3 regions of the Pseudoalteromonas sp. 20-92 genome follow, and region 3 is predicted to be linked to each of the others. Evidence: predicted binding sites of a transcription regulator. Region 3 holds the regulator's gene; each other region holds the start of a gene.
What was found. The regulator sigma-54, encoded in region 3, starts transcription at its own class of promoters, with help from an activator protein. The targets are predictions, from matches to a motif close to GTTGGCACGNNNNTNGNNT.
Positions count from the first base shown of each region.

Region 1: a site for sigma-54 is predicted at 3,140-3,158, ahead of NRL14_RS08265 (EF-hand domain-containing protein). Genes of this name have one in related genera too.
Region 2: a site for sigma-54 is predicted at 2,298-2,316, ahead of NRL14_RS15255 (BON domain-containing protein). Genes of this name have one in related genera too.

Region 1 covers NZ_JANJGQ010000006.1:133,529-138,176, forward strand. Annotated here, with positions in the region: gene NRL14_RS08250 (YciK family oxidoreductase) at 138-884, shown strand; gene rluB (23S rRNA pseudouridine(2605) synthase RluB) at 970-1,839, opposite strand; gene scpB (SMC-Scp complex subunit ScpB) at 1,836-2,426, opposite strand; gene NRL14_RS08265 (EF-hand domain-containing protein) at 2,578-3,099, opposite strand; gene NRL14_RS08270 (hypothetical protein) at 3,323-3,754, opposite strand; gene xthA (exodeoxyribonuclease III) at 3,995-4,648, shown strand, end outside.
Region 2 covers NZ_JANJGQ010000019.1:85,896-90,543, reverse strand. Annotated here, with positions in the region: gene NRL14_RS15270 (phosphoribosyltransferase) at 153-878, opposite strand; tRNA gene NRL14_RS15265 (tRNA-Ile) at 1,117-1,193, opposite strand; gene NRL14_RS15260 (YqaE/Pmp3 family membrane protein) at 1,473-1,631, opposite strand; gene NRL14_RS15255 (BON domain-containing protein) at 1,696-2,262, opposite strand; gene NRL14_RS15250 (LiaF domain-containing protein) at 2,579-3,244, shown strand; gene NRL14_RS15245 (VOC family protein) at 3,566-3,982, opposite strand; gene suhB (inositol-1-monophosphatase) at 4,217-4,648, shown strand, end outside.
Region 3 covers NZ_JANJGQ010000004.1:23,294-27,941, reverse strand. Annotated here, with positions in the region: gene mgtE (magnesium transporter) at 1-123, opposite strand, end outside; gene NRL14_RS05360 (HPr family phosphocarrier protein) at 225-497, opposite strand; gene rapZ (RNase adapter RapZ) at 541-1,386, opposite strand; gene ptsN (PTS IIA-like nitrogen regulatory protein PtsN) at 1,406-1,858, opposite strand; gene hpf (ribosome hibernation promoting factor) at 1,863-2,150, opposite strand; gene NRL14_RS05340 (RNA polymerase factor sigma-54) at 2,177-3,676, opposite strand; gene lptB (LPS export ABC transporter ATP-binding protein) at 3,746-4,471, opposite strand; gene lptA (lipopolysaccharide transport periplasmic protein LptA) at 4,468-4,648, opposite strand, start outside.

The DNA.
Region 1 (4,648 bases), on a different contig from region 3:
TCAGGTTATTAATGAGACATTAGACCAGTTAAACTTAACGTAAAGTTTCTATTTTCGCCACCTAATTTTGCAATAAATTCGATTACTTCACGTTTTGCTATGTTAAAATTAAAAAAATCATACAATTTGGTACTTTTATGCACACTTATCAAGCAGCTGAAAACGCACTCAAAGATAAAGTTATTTTAATAACAGGCGCCGGCGATGGCATTGGTAGAGTAGCAGCCATTACATATGCAAAGTATGGTGCTACGGTTATTTTATTAGGTAAAACAACTAATAAACTTGAATGTGTTTACGATGAAATTGTTAATGCAGGTTATCCTAAACCTGCAATTGTGCCTATGGATTTAAAAGGCGCAACGAAGCAAAACTACCGCGACCTTGCCGCAACGATTGAATATCAGTTTGGCCGCCTAGATGGGCTTCTTAATAATGCCGGTATTTTAGGCTCGCTTGGCCCACTTGAGCATTTTTGCTCATCTACGTTCGAAAACATAATGAAAGTAAACGTGACTGCACAAGCGATGATCACTAAAGCCTTGTTTCCGGTTCTTCGTAAATCTGATAATGCATCAATCGTATTCACATCATCAGGTGTTGGTCGCAAAGGCCGTGAATTTTGGGGACCTTATGCCATTTCGAAATTTGCAGTAGAAGGCATGATGCAAACATGGGCATGTGAAGTAGGTAAAACAAACATTCGTGTAAACTGTATTAACCCAGGTGCTACGCGCACTTCAATGCGAGCGGCTGCATATCCAGGTGAAGATAGAGACGCGCTTGCTACACCAGAGGATTTAATGCCTACCTATTTATATCTAATGAGTGACGATTCTAGTGAAGTGAATGGCGAATCGTTAGATGCTCAGGTAAAAAAATAACCCAGCCTAAGTCCTGTGTTATTTAAAAGCACATTAAAAAAGCCGCAATTAGCGGCTTTTTTGTGTTAAATAAATAACTAATTGACTATTTACGTTTAGTCGGCTTAACACGTTGATTGTGTTTTTTAACTGCTTTACGGATTTGGTTGATTTTAGCGCGTTTATCTTTGCGCTTTTCTGGCATAACAGAAAGCTTAGTCTGCGTCTCGCGACCTAATTTAACGGTTTTACGTAAATAGTTTACCGTTTCTAGATCATACTCCATCCAACCACCTTGCGGTACGCGCTTATCTAGCTCCAATTTACCGTAACGAATACGAATAAGACGAGATACTTCCGCATCTTGAGATTGCCATAAACGGCGGACTTCGCGGTTACGCCCTTCATTTAACGTTACGTTAAACCATCGGTTAACACCTTCGCCACCCATTGGGGTTACAGTCGTGAATTTGGCTGGGCCATCTTCAAGCTCAACACCACGTAGTAGGTTTTTAACCGTTTCGTTGGTTACTTCACCAAATACACGTGCAGAGTATTCACGCTCTACTTCATAGCTTGGGTGCATTAAACGGTTTGCTAACTCACCATCATTAGTAAACAGCATCAAACCTGATGTATTAACGTCTAAGCGGCCTACTGCAATCCAACGATCGCCATCAATACGAGGAAGTCGGTCAAATACAGTACGACGCCCTTCTGGGTCTTTACGTGTACTTAGCTCACCTTCTGGTTTGTTATACATAATTACACGACAAATTCTATCTGCTTTTTCTTCAATTTTCACAGTGTGTCCGTCAACACGAATTAAGTCTGTTTCCTCAACACGGTCGCCTAACTTTGCCACTTTACCGTTTACACTAACGCGGTTTGCATCAATGTATTTTTCCATTTCACGGCGCGAGCCTACGCCTGCACGGGCTAGGACTTTTTGTAACTTTTCACCTTGTATACTCATTCGGATGGTTCTCTCACAGAAGGATCACTTAATAACTGGTTAATTTTACTTTGCTGCTCTGTTGGCAGCGCTGGTAAATTATCTAAACCTGTTAACGAAAAATAATCTAAAAATTGTTTAGTAGTTGCATATAAAGCCGGTTTACCCGGAACCTCTTTATGCCCTACCACTTTAACCCACTCTCTTTCGAGTAAGGTTTTTATAATATTCGAACCCGTAGTAACTCCCCTTACTTGCTCAATTTCGCCACGTGTAATGGGCTGCCTGTATGCAATAAGCGATAATGTTTCCAGTAAAGCACGTGAATACTTAGGCGCACGTTCTTGCCACAAATTATTTAACCAAGGGCTTAAACTGCTACATGCCTGAAAGCGATAACCACTACCAACCTCGACTAGACGAATACCACGAGTTTGAAAATGTTCTTGTATAGTATCTATTGCGTCGTTTATTCGCGCCATAGAAATAGCTAAATCTATTAATACTACGTCTTTAAGGTGGCGCTTACTAACAGGCTTATCTGCAACAAAAATAGCTGCTTCAATGATCTCAACTAGTTGTTCATCACTAATTCGCCGACCCGCCATACACACTCTTAACAAATAAAAATACACAGCCATCTATTATGACAGAACAACACCAAACTAGGAAAATATATCTACCAAATAACTAGATTTAAAACACAAAAAAGCCAGTGACAATCACTGGCTTCTAACTTGATTATTTTAAAAGCAAAAATTAGCTGCGTTTAATTGCTTCTAGTGCGTCATCTTCGGCTACAGCATTACCGTATTTTTTAATGTAACCCTTAAACTCACTTCTGCTGATGCGCTTATCTTGGTTTTCATCCATATAACCAAAATGATTTGAAATATCATCATCGTTGCCTTCAGCAATCGAAATATAACCGTTGCTATCATTATCTAAACTTGAAAAACTACTCTCAATTTTATCAAACTTAGCTATTTCAGCTTTAAACGCTGATTCACTTACGTCACTATCAGTCGCCACTTTACCTGCATTTAGCTGCATGTAGGCGTTAAATTCTTTACGGCTAATTTCATTATCCATATTGGTATCAATATTCGAAAAATGCTCCCAGATGCTATCATCATCCGCTTCGACTTTTGAAATGTAGCCATCGCTGTCATTGTCCAGGCTTGCAAAATCACTGTCTATTTTCTCAAGGCCTTGATTTGAAGAACAAGCCGCGAGGCTCAAAGATGCTAAAATTGTTGTTGCTAATGTTAACTTTTTCATAAGACGTGTCCTTGTAATTAAATAAATGTCACTTTAGCTAATACAATTCGGATGCCAATGTTAATTAACTAATTAAAATCAAATAGTTACAAATAAAAAGAGCATTTAACAAACAATTTCAATAAGTTATATCTGAAAACTTTGCAAAGTGCTTTGTAATTTTTGCAAAAAAAAGCCCAGTATATATAAATATACTGGGCATGCTTTTCAAATTTTTGTGTTATTAAATAGCCGCATTTTGATAACGTTTTACAAAATCAGTTACTTTTTGACCATTACACTTTAGAGAGTTTAAATTACCGATTTTTTGACGAACTGGCGCTAAACCTTGTTTCAAAGCAGTCATACACAGTTGTGTTTCTTGTTGAGTGTCTTTAGCAAACACTTCAACTTTAGTTTTAATCACTTCAGTAGTTGTTCCTTTTTTAGCAATATCACGAATATCTTCGCCATTACACAAAATACTTTGTGAAAAGCGTGATAAAAACACACCATGCTGGGCTGCTTCTTTACGAGCGGCAGAAAAGCCTTCATTGGCACTTAATACACACAATTTAGATTCTATTTTATTATCTTTACTAAAATACGAATTACTTTGTGCCGAGACCGTAGTTGATGCTAAAAGTGCTGCAGCTAAAATTAGTTGTGTTTTCATGTGAGATCCTATTTGAACGAGCTTATTGAGTGATTTCGCGCATTATATAACCTGCTTTTTAGATATCAATTGAATTTTTTATTTATTTAACAAATTAATATAGCATTAACAATGTTTAAACTTTAAACACCATTTGGTCAACAATTATGCAGCGATTTTATCCATTTCAGTCATGTTATGTACGCGTAAATACTGATACAATTTAGTGCATTAAATAGAACCAATTTTAAGGTAAATTCAATGAAAGTGATTTCTTTCAATATCAATGGTCTGCGTGCTCGTCTTCATCAATTACAAGCAATTATCGATAAACATCAACCAGACGTGATTGGACTGCAAGAGATTAAGGTTCATGATGAGGCGTTCCCACTAGAAGATGTGCAAAAAATGGGGTACCACGTTTATTACCATGGTCAAAAGGCACATTATGGTGTGGCTATGTTATGCAAGAAAGAGCCTAAATCGGTCTTAAAAGGATTTGCTACCGATACAGAGGAATCGCAAAAACGCATGATAAGCGTTACTGTAGAGCAAGAAAACGGCCGTGATTTAACCGTAGTGAATGGCTATTTCCCGCAAGGCGATAATATCAATCACGAAACTAAATTTCCTTATAAACGCCAGTTCTATATTGACTTGATGACTCACCTTGAAACAAACCATACACCCGATCAAGATATAATTGTTATGGGCGATATCAACATATCACCTACCGATTTAGATATTGGTATTGGTGAAGTAAATGCTAAACGTTGGTTAAAAACGGGTAAATGTTCTTTCCAACCGGTAGAGCGTGAATGGCTTGCAACATTACTTAATTGGGGCTTTAAAGACACCTTTAGAGAACAAAACCCAGAAACAGACGATCAATACTCATGGTTTGACTATCGCTCT
Region 2 (4,648 bases), on a different contig from region 3:
GCCGCTGCCATCTTATGCTACTATTTGTTCCCTATGAACTGACCGTAACGAGTGCTGCGCGGGTCCACATACTAAGTATGCCTCATATTTATAGACCAAGGGACGTATGCTTGGTCTGGTTTAATATTAAGCTAAATAAACTATATGATCAACTATTTTCGAGTTGTTAAATCGCTAAGCAAACAAAATCCTCCGGCAATATTAATTCCTCTAGAGCTAAGTATTCTTGCAGACGAAAGTAATGTAGTTCCTGTAGACAGCAAGTCATCAACAATTAATATGTTACCATCTATATTAACCCCAGAGTAACTGGGGTTAATCTTTACTGGCTCAAAATAATGACGAATCTTATTTTCAATTTTTTTTAGCGATACTTCTTCGTTAGCATCAAGCTTTTTATAAGTAGATAGTACTTTTTTTACAGCTTTTTTATGCTTGTCGTTAACTGAAGTGAGACTAAAAGTGCTAAGGACATCTCCTACAGTCTGCTTTGAAAAGTAATCGTCTATGTATACCGCTCGTATTTGTCGAGCAACACGATTCCCAAAGTGAGATACAATTTGATGAGAAGAAGGCACCCCTAAAACAAAATCCACATCAATATCTTGGCACATTTTGAAAAGTATTTCTTTAAAACTAGGTCTAAAACGAAAAAGCTCACTGTTCGTAATTGAATATGGTGACTTCCGCTTAAGAGCATAGATAAAAGGATTACCATCCCTTTGATAATCACCGTATTTAGTTCGTCTGTATACACACTTGACCAAAAGGTTTTCTTTTAAAGACTCAACAGGATTGCGTTCTATGCTTGTAACTAACCTCTGTTCGTGAGTTTCATTCAAGCTTACTTTGTGAGCCCTACAAATATCAATTCCCAATGATATATCCTAAGCATTTACATATACAATAGATATTACATTGTTAGCCCCGCTCACGAAAGATACTAACTTAATGTATGACTATTTTAATTAATAAAGATAAATGAATGCATTAAGACAATACTATCCCAACCTAAAAAGTTACAAACTCTTATTAATTTTGCTATTGTAAAAGTAGCACAGAGGTAGCACAGAGTAATTTAGGTTAGTAGATATTTACTTGGAAAGCTTGTAAAAGTGGTGGCCCCTCCCAGACTCGAACTGGGGACCTAACGATTATGAGTCGTGTGCTCTAACCAACTGAGCTAAGGGGCCAACTTTTATATAACTGCTAGGCAGTTAATTTTTGAAGCGTTCAGTCACAGAGCGACTAAAGCGGGTTGCAGTATAAAAACTTTTTGGGGGCTTGTCACTACTAAAAACCTTTATTTTAACAATCAGTAAGCTAACTGCTTAAATAGTAATCTTTTATGAGGGAGTAATGTGCAAAAATGAGGAATTTAGGAGAAGGGATTCATGCAAGCCAATTAAAAGTGCCTCTTTAAGCTGCATTTAAAATTGACTTACACAACTAATAATACAAATAACACAACGTTACTTTTTAGCAATAATATAAATGGCGTGTATTAACCCTGGGAAATAACCTAGCAGTGTTAATAAAATATTTAACCAAAAATGCATACCTAAGCCTACTTGCAAAAATACACCTAGTGGCGGTAATAAAACTGACAATATTATACGAATGATATCCATAACTTAACTCCTTTAAAATTAAAAAACAAAAAGCCCAGATTCACTGGGCTTTGAGTATAGTGCATTATTCAGCAACGATAGATAATTTATCTACCACGTCGCGCACATCTTCTGCATTTTTGGCAATTTTAACCGCTAGCTGTTTTTCAGCTTCAGATTCTACAGAACCGTTTAGAGTTACAATACCGTTATCGGTATCAACATCAATGTCTGTACCACCAACTTCCGAGTCAAATAGGAAGCGTGTTGTGATTACGGTGGTGATTTTAGCGTCTGTTAGGTCGTTATCACCATCATCCATCATGTCTTTGTCTGTGTTTTTGGTATCCATGTTTTTTACAACAGTCAGGCTGTTTTCAACATCGGATACGCCATCTAGGCTAAGTACAAGTTCTTCTGCTAACTCTTTTTCAATTTCGCTATCAACTTTACCTGTAAGTACTACCTTGCCATTTTTTACATCAGTGTTAATGTCAAAGTTGTTTAGATTAGTGTTCATAAGTAGCACTGTTTCTGCCTTACCATCAATCCAAGCATCTTTACTTTCGTTTTCCCAGCTGTTTGCTTGGGCACTCATAGCCGTAGTACCAAGAACTAAAGCCGCGATAATAGATTTGTTAAATGTTTTCATAATCTTTCTCCTTTTGATTAAAGACACTTTAACTAATGCGAACTTTAGGCCAACTAAATTTAACATTTAAATTCAATGGGTTGGAAATTTAAATCAACTAATCTCATGTTATAGCCGTGTAACTATTTACAGACTCATCGGTAAAACTTTCTCACATTGTGAAAATAGCTAGATAATTGCTGTTTTGGTTAATCTATCGTTAATATAACAAAACTAAAAACAGACTGAAAAATTAAGCCTCTGATAATTATTGAAATTATATTTGGTACGCCGTTTGCTTACTCACCACCAATAGTAAATATAATAAGGAATACCCATGTCTGTAAAAGTTGAAGACCGCCCAATAGAGCAAGTACGTGAACAAGTGATAGATCAATTAATTTATAATTACAGCCATGGCGTTATTTCAGTGGATGCATTTGAAAGACGCTTAGATGAGGCTATGGATGCAAGTAGTAATGAAGCTTTGTTAATCCTAGTTGAAGACTTAACACTTAATACCGATCAGCAATATAAAGCAGAAAAACAATCGCAATTTACTCCACATTATAGTGCACAGCAAAACAGCGATGATGATTTTACGCTACGCAGCATTTTGGGTTCTAACGAGCGCAGCGGCCAATGGGTTGTGCCAAAAAATATATACTTAACCAATTTTATGGGCTCTGTAGTGCTTGATTTTACTGATGCCATTTTTACCCATCAAAATGTAACGATTCACGTTAACTGTATTTTTGGTAGCGATGAAATTTATGTACCAGAGCATGTAAATGTAGTCTCTAAAATGTTTTGTATTTTAAGCAGCCTTGAAAACAAGTCGGTATCGCTTAACAAGCGCCAAGGACCCACTATTCATATTGAAGGTAAAGCAGTAATGGGGTCGGTTGAAGTTAAAATAAAACGCACCATAAAAGAGAAGTTTATGAGCTTTGCAAACGAGCTAAAAACACAACTTGGCGTTAATAATAACCGCTCATTATAATTTATCTAGCAGCGCGTTAGAGTCGATTAACCTTTAAGGTCAGATATTGCCTTAATTAGGTGCGTTTAATTGCTGCCCGAGATTTGTAACCTAAATAACCTGAACTCTGGATAATAAATCTATCTCAAGCAACTATTTTCAGTGCTAACTGCAGTCCTAGGTAGAGCCTTTCGTTAGCCTGTGTTTGGCATTTATACGTTGTTATTACCTATTTATAGGGAATAAGCACACCACATAGGTGTGTTCTACTAAAAACCAAACACACGGCTTAAAATTCAACTTCGAAAGATAAATAAGCCTAAGTTACTGCCTGACGTTTTATTATAAATCGTTATTTCGCTCGCTTGGTATATCACTTAAATATTCTACAAACTCTACTTCAAATCCAGCCGGATCGATAAAATAAACATTTTTTCTAAATGGGTTGTCACCGCCTTGTTTATCTATTTTAAAACCAACTTGTTGCAAACGCTTTACTACTGCATCTAAATTTTGGGTAACGTAAGCAAAGTGCGCTAAACCTAATTGATGGCCTGCTAAATCTCGGTTTTCACCTTCACCATGATCGCTCATTGCAATGTATTGTGTGTCATCACCAAAATGCACCCAGCGCCTTGGTTTACCATGCCAAGTGCCCCTACCTTCACTTCGGATTGACCAATGAGGGAATACCGCTTGATAAAATTTAATCATATCCTCAATATTATTAACCACTAAATTGACATGTTCTAAATACATAATGTGTCCTTCTTGATTGAGTATGCAAACACAATAAAACCTCAAGTTAACTTTAGGTAAAGTGGTTTTTTAGATTTATTTAAATTTTATACAGCCGCAAATATATATGCAGAACAATAAAGTATAAAAAACACACAAAAGTATTTAGGGTTTATTGTTTACTTTATGGCAGAAATCGCTAAAATACGCCGGCTGAAATATATAAACGTTCTTTTACAACCCAAAGGTAACTCCATGCATCCAATGTTAAACATTGCGGTTCGCGCTGCGCGTAACGCAGGCAAAATTTTACTTCGCGCAAGTGAAGATTTATCAAAAGTTGAAGTGCAACAAAAAGGCGCTAACGACTTAGTAACTAACATTGATAAAGAAGCTGAAGCCGTAATTCGTGACACTATTTTACAATCTTACCCAACTCACTCGATTGTTGGTGAAGAGTTAGGTGAGCATAAAGGCAAGGATGATGATTACCAATGGATTGTAGATCCTATCGATGGAACAACTAATTTCATCAAAGGCATCCCTCATTACGCGGTTTCTATCGCACTTAAAGTTAAAGGTCGTTTGGACCAAGCTGTTATTTATGATCCAATTCGTGGTGAGCTTTTCACTGCTTCTCGTGGTCAAGGCACTCAGCTTAACAGCAAACGTCTTCGTGTAAGCAAA
Region 3 (4,648 bases):
GGTATCACAAGGAGCTGTTTTTGCTAACATCCGCCTAACTTGAACAAATTGACCACTGTTAAGCGACTTTGTCACTTGTTTTAATTGTTGTAGTGGATAGTCTTGTTCAAAAGCTTCAGGCATTGGCGTCCTTATTGATTTTTATATAACTATGGATAGGGAGGTTTATTAATGGGGTAATTAACCACATTTAGTTTATCTTAGTTTCGGTTTTTAGCTAAGTGCTATTCTTCTTCATTAAAGCGTTGTGCTATCAATTGACCAACGGCATGTAAAGCTTGTTCGGCATCAGGGCCCTCACACACTACTTTCACCTCTTTTCCTTGACTGCTTTCCAGTAGCATTAAAGCCAATACACTGTCCCCAGGCGCTTCTTTATCATCTTGATATATCATGATTGAGGCATCAAATTTAATAGCAAGTTGCGCTAATACTGTTGCGGCTCTTGCATGAAGTCCTAATTTATTTTTTATTAAAAAAGTGTCTTCTAAACGCATAAGTTACTCTACCTAAGCTGAACAGATGATTATTTTGAATGAGTTATTTTTCTTGTTCTCTATGGCGGATTTTTACATTTGGATGTGTCATCGAAAAACTTTCACCAATCGTTTGTGCTAAATATACTGAGCGATGTTGCCCACCAGTACAACCTATAGCAATAGTTAAGTAGCTACGGTTATTTCGCTCTAAATGTGGCAACCATGTTTGTACAAAAGTTTGAATTTGCCAAGTGAACTTTTGGACAATGCTGTGGCTGGCTAAGTAATCCTTTACGGGTTGGTCTAAGCCATTTAAAGGTTTTAATTCTGGCTCCCAATGTGGGTTCGGTAAAAAGCGTGCATCAAAGACATAATCAGCTTCCTTAGGAATGCCGTGTTTAAAGCCAAATGACTCAAAAGTAACAATGAGTTGTTTATCTTTTTTACCCAGAATTTTTTCACGAATTGATTCAGCAAGTTGATGAACACTTAAATCACTCGTGTCGATCATATAGTCAGCGCGAGTAGTGAGAACATCGAGAAGTTCTTTTTCTTTTTTTATTGCTAAATCAAGAGGTAATGAGTCAACTGATAACGGGTGTAGACGGCGAGTCTCAGAAAAACGTTTAATTAATGTTTGATCCTCACTGTCTAGATAAAACAGAGTCGGTTTAGCAAAGCCAGGTAAGTATTCAAGGATATCGTTAAATTCATCTTGCTCTTTTGGTAAATTACGGACATCAATACTAACTGCAATTTTGTCGTAGTTATCAGATACACTTCTCACTAAAGAAGGTAGCAGATTAATTGGAATATTATCTACGCAATAATAACCTAAATCTTCAACTACGCGTAAAGCAACCGATTTTCCAGAACCGGAACGGCCACTTATGATAATTAATTCCATTTATCACCCATTATGTTAATTACGATTGTTCTACAATAACTTGATACAGTTCAGTATCTGATTTTGCGCTGCGTAACTGTTTACAAAAATCTTTATTATTTAGTTTATCAGCTATCGTTGCGAGCGTCTTTAAGTGCTGCTGGTTATCGCCATCAGGTACGATGAGTGCAACAAATATATCAACAGGGCGATTATCTATTGCATCAAAATTAATAGGTGTTTCGCTTACTAATACGAGTGCTAAAGGCTCTTCTGCGCCGCTCATTCGCCCGTGAGGGATTGCAATGCCTCTTCCTATACCAGTGCTTCCCAGTTTTTCTCTATTCATTAAGGCGCTGAGAATATCTTGTTGAGAAAGATATGGGAGCTTGTCATGAGCAAGTTGACTGATGAACTCTAAAATTCTTTTTTTACTATTAAAAAGGACCGCAGCTCTGCTGCAGTCCTGGCATATAAGTGAACTTAATTTCATAATATTAGTGTCGAGCAAGCTTCTCTTTGTGTTTAATAACTTGGCGATCGAGCTTGTCAATCAGCGAGTCAATGGCGGCGTACATATCTTGATGTTCAGTAGAGGCAAATAACTCAGCTCCACTTACATGAATCGTTGCCTCAGCTTTTTGGTTTAATTTTTCTATATCAAGAATGACATGAACATTATTAATATGATCTGAGTGTCTTTCTAGCTTCGCAAATTTGGTATTTACATAATCTCTTAATGAATCAGTTACTTCTACGTGACGACCAGTTAAGTTTAGTTGCATAAGCATTACCCTCTTTGTTTAGCGTCTTAAATCAAACTTTTTCGCTGATTTGACGGTGGAATAGCTAGAGATTCGCGATACTTTGCGATTGTACGTCTCGCTACTTTTATTCCTTGCTCAGCTAATATATCTGCAATTTTACTATCACTCAATGGTTTTGCTGAGTTTTCTGCTGCGATTAATTTTTTAATGAGAGCGCGTATTGCTGTTGATGAGCATTCGCCTCCATTTTCAGTACTTACATGGCTTGAGAAAAAATATTTAAGCTCAAAAATACCGCGAGGTGTATGCATATATTTTTGAGTTGTTACGCGTGAAATAGTTGATTCGTGCATTTCGACCATTTCTGCTACATCATTTAAAACCATTGGTTTCATGGCTTCGGGGCCATGCTCAAAAAAACCTTGTTGTTGCTTAACAATACAATTAGTTACTTTTAATAGTGTATCGTTTCTACTTTCTAAACTTTTAATAAACCATTTAGCTTCTTGTAGATGCGAGCGAATAAACTGGCTATCACCACTTGATTTAACGGTGCGTGACATTGCTGCATATTGGCTGTTGACTCTGATTTTAGGCATGCTATCTGGGTTTAGTTCAACAACCCAGCGACCTTTTATTTTTTTCACCGATACATCAGGAATTACATACTCAGATTCTTCTCTAACTATAGTATCCGCCGGTTTTGGGCTAAGAGTATGTATTAAAGTCATTATTTCTTTAAGCTCTTCTTCTTTGAGCTTTGTTTTTTTCATTAATGTACGATAGTCGCGAGCAGCTAATAGATCAATGTGCTCGGTTAAAATCATTTTTGTTTCATTAATATAGGGTGTTTCTTTATCGTATTGGTTCAGCTGAATACATAAGCATTCTTGTAAACTACGTGCTGCAATACCAACAGGGTCAAACAATTGAATTCGTTTTAAAACAGCTTCTATTTCGTCAAGTTCAACTTCGTTGTCTTCTTCGTTCTCTTGATTAAAACTTTCTAAAATTTCTTCGCAGCTCAGCGTTAAAATACCCGAATCATCGACGGCTTCAACAATCGCAATCGCAATCGCTTCATCGGTAGGACTAAAGGGAGTCAGTTGTAGTTGCCACATTAGGTATTCGTGGAGCGTTTCAGTTGAGGAGCCTTGGTATATAGATTCATCTTCAGGCATTGGTCCTGATGATGACGCTGGGGCTGCGCTCATATATTCATCCCAACTAACATCCATAGCCATTTCATCACCTAGCGTATCTTTAGCAAGTGCTTCACCACTGTCTTGCTCATATTCGCTCGGAACATCATCAGCATTTGCGCTAACAGTGACATCGTCGTTATCTGCTTTTTGCTCGTTTTTACCAGCAGAATCTTCGGCGTAATCTTGTTCTTCAACCTCTAATAGGGGGTTGCTGTCGAGTGCTTCTTGTATTTCTTGCTGGAGATCCAATGTACTGAGTTGCAACAGGCGAATTGCTTGTTGCAGCTGTGGAGTCATTGTAAGTTGCTGGCCCATGCGCAGCTGTAATGATTGCCTCATGTATCTCTAACAATCCTTTTATGTTGTTATAATTAATACTAGCAGATGCTTAAAGACATGGCGTAAATGTTACAGCCTAAATTGCTCGCCTAAATAAACATCACGTACTGTTTTATCGTTTAATACGTGTTCTGGAGTGCCTGATGCAATTAACTCACCATGAGAAACTATGTAGGCTTTTTCGCAAACATCAAGAGTTTCTCTTACATTATGGTCGGTAATTAACACACCAATACCACGATTTTTAAGATGTTCAATTATTTTCTTTATATCTAACACTGAAATAGGGTCAACACCAGCAAAAGGCTCATCAAGCAATATAAATTTAGGATCAGCGGCTAGTGCTCGCGCTATTTCAACTCGGCGACGCTCGCCTCCTGATAATGCCATACCTTGGCTATCACGAATGTGCTGAATACTAAATTCATCTAATAAATTGTTAAGTGTGTCTTCTCTTGCTTGCTTATTTAGCTCTTTACGTGTTTCTAAAATAGCCATTAAATTTTGATAAACAGTAAGCTTTCTAAAAATTGATGATTCTTGGGGTAAGTAACCAATGCCTAATCTAGCACGACTATGCATAGGTAAAAGAGTAATATCGTTATCGTCGATAGAAATCTTGCCTTTATCACTAGGTACAAGGCCTACAATCATATAAAACGTTGTGGTTTTACCTGCACCATTAGGGCCAAGTAACCCGACTATGCTGCCAGCCTTTACTTCCAGACCTACATTTTTTACAACTTCGCGGCCTTTATAACTTTTAGCTAATAGTTCTGCTTTTAATGTACTCATGGCTGACCTTTATCGTTTTTTTCTTTTTTAGTCTCAATAGGTACTAAAATAGTATGCACACGATCGGTTGAGTTTTCGTCTTTTTCAGCGCTAATTAATTGCTGTTGCATATCGTAAGTAATACTCTTGGCATTTATTTTTTGACCCGCTTGCGATACTTGTGCATCGCCAATAAGG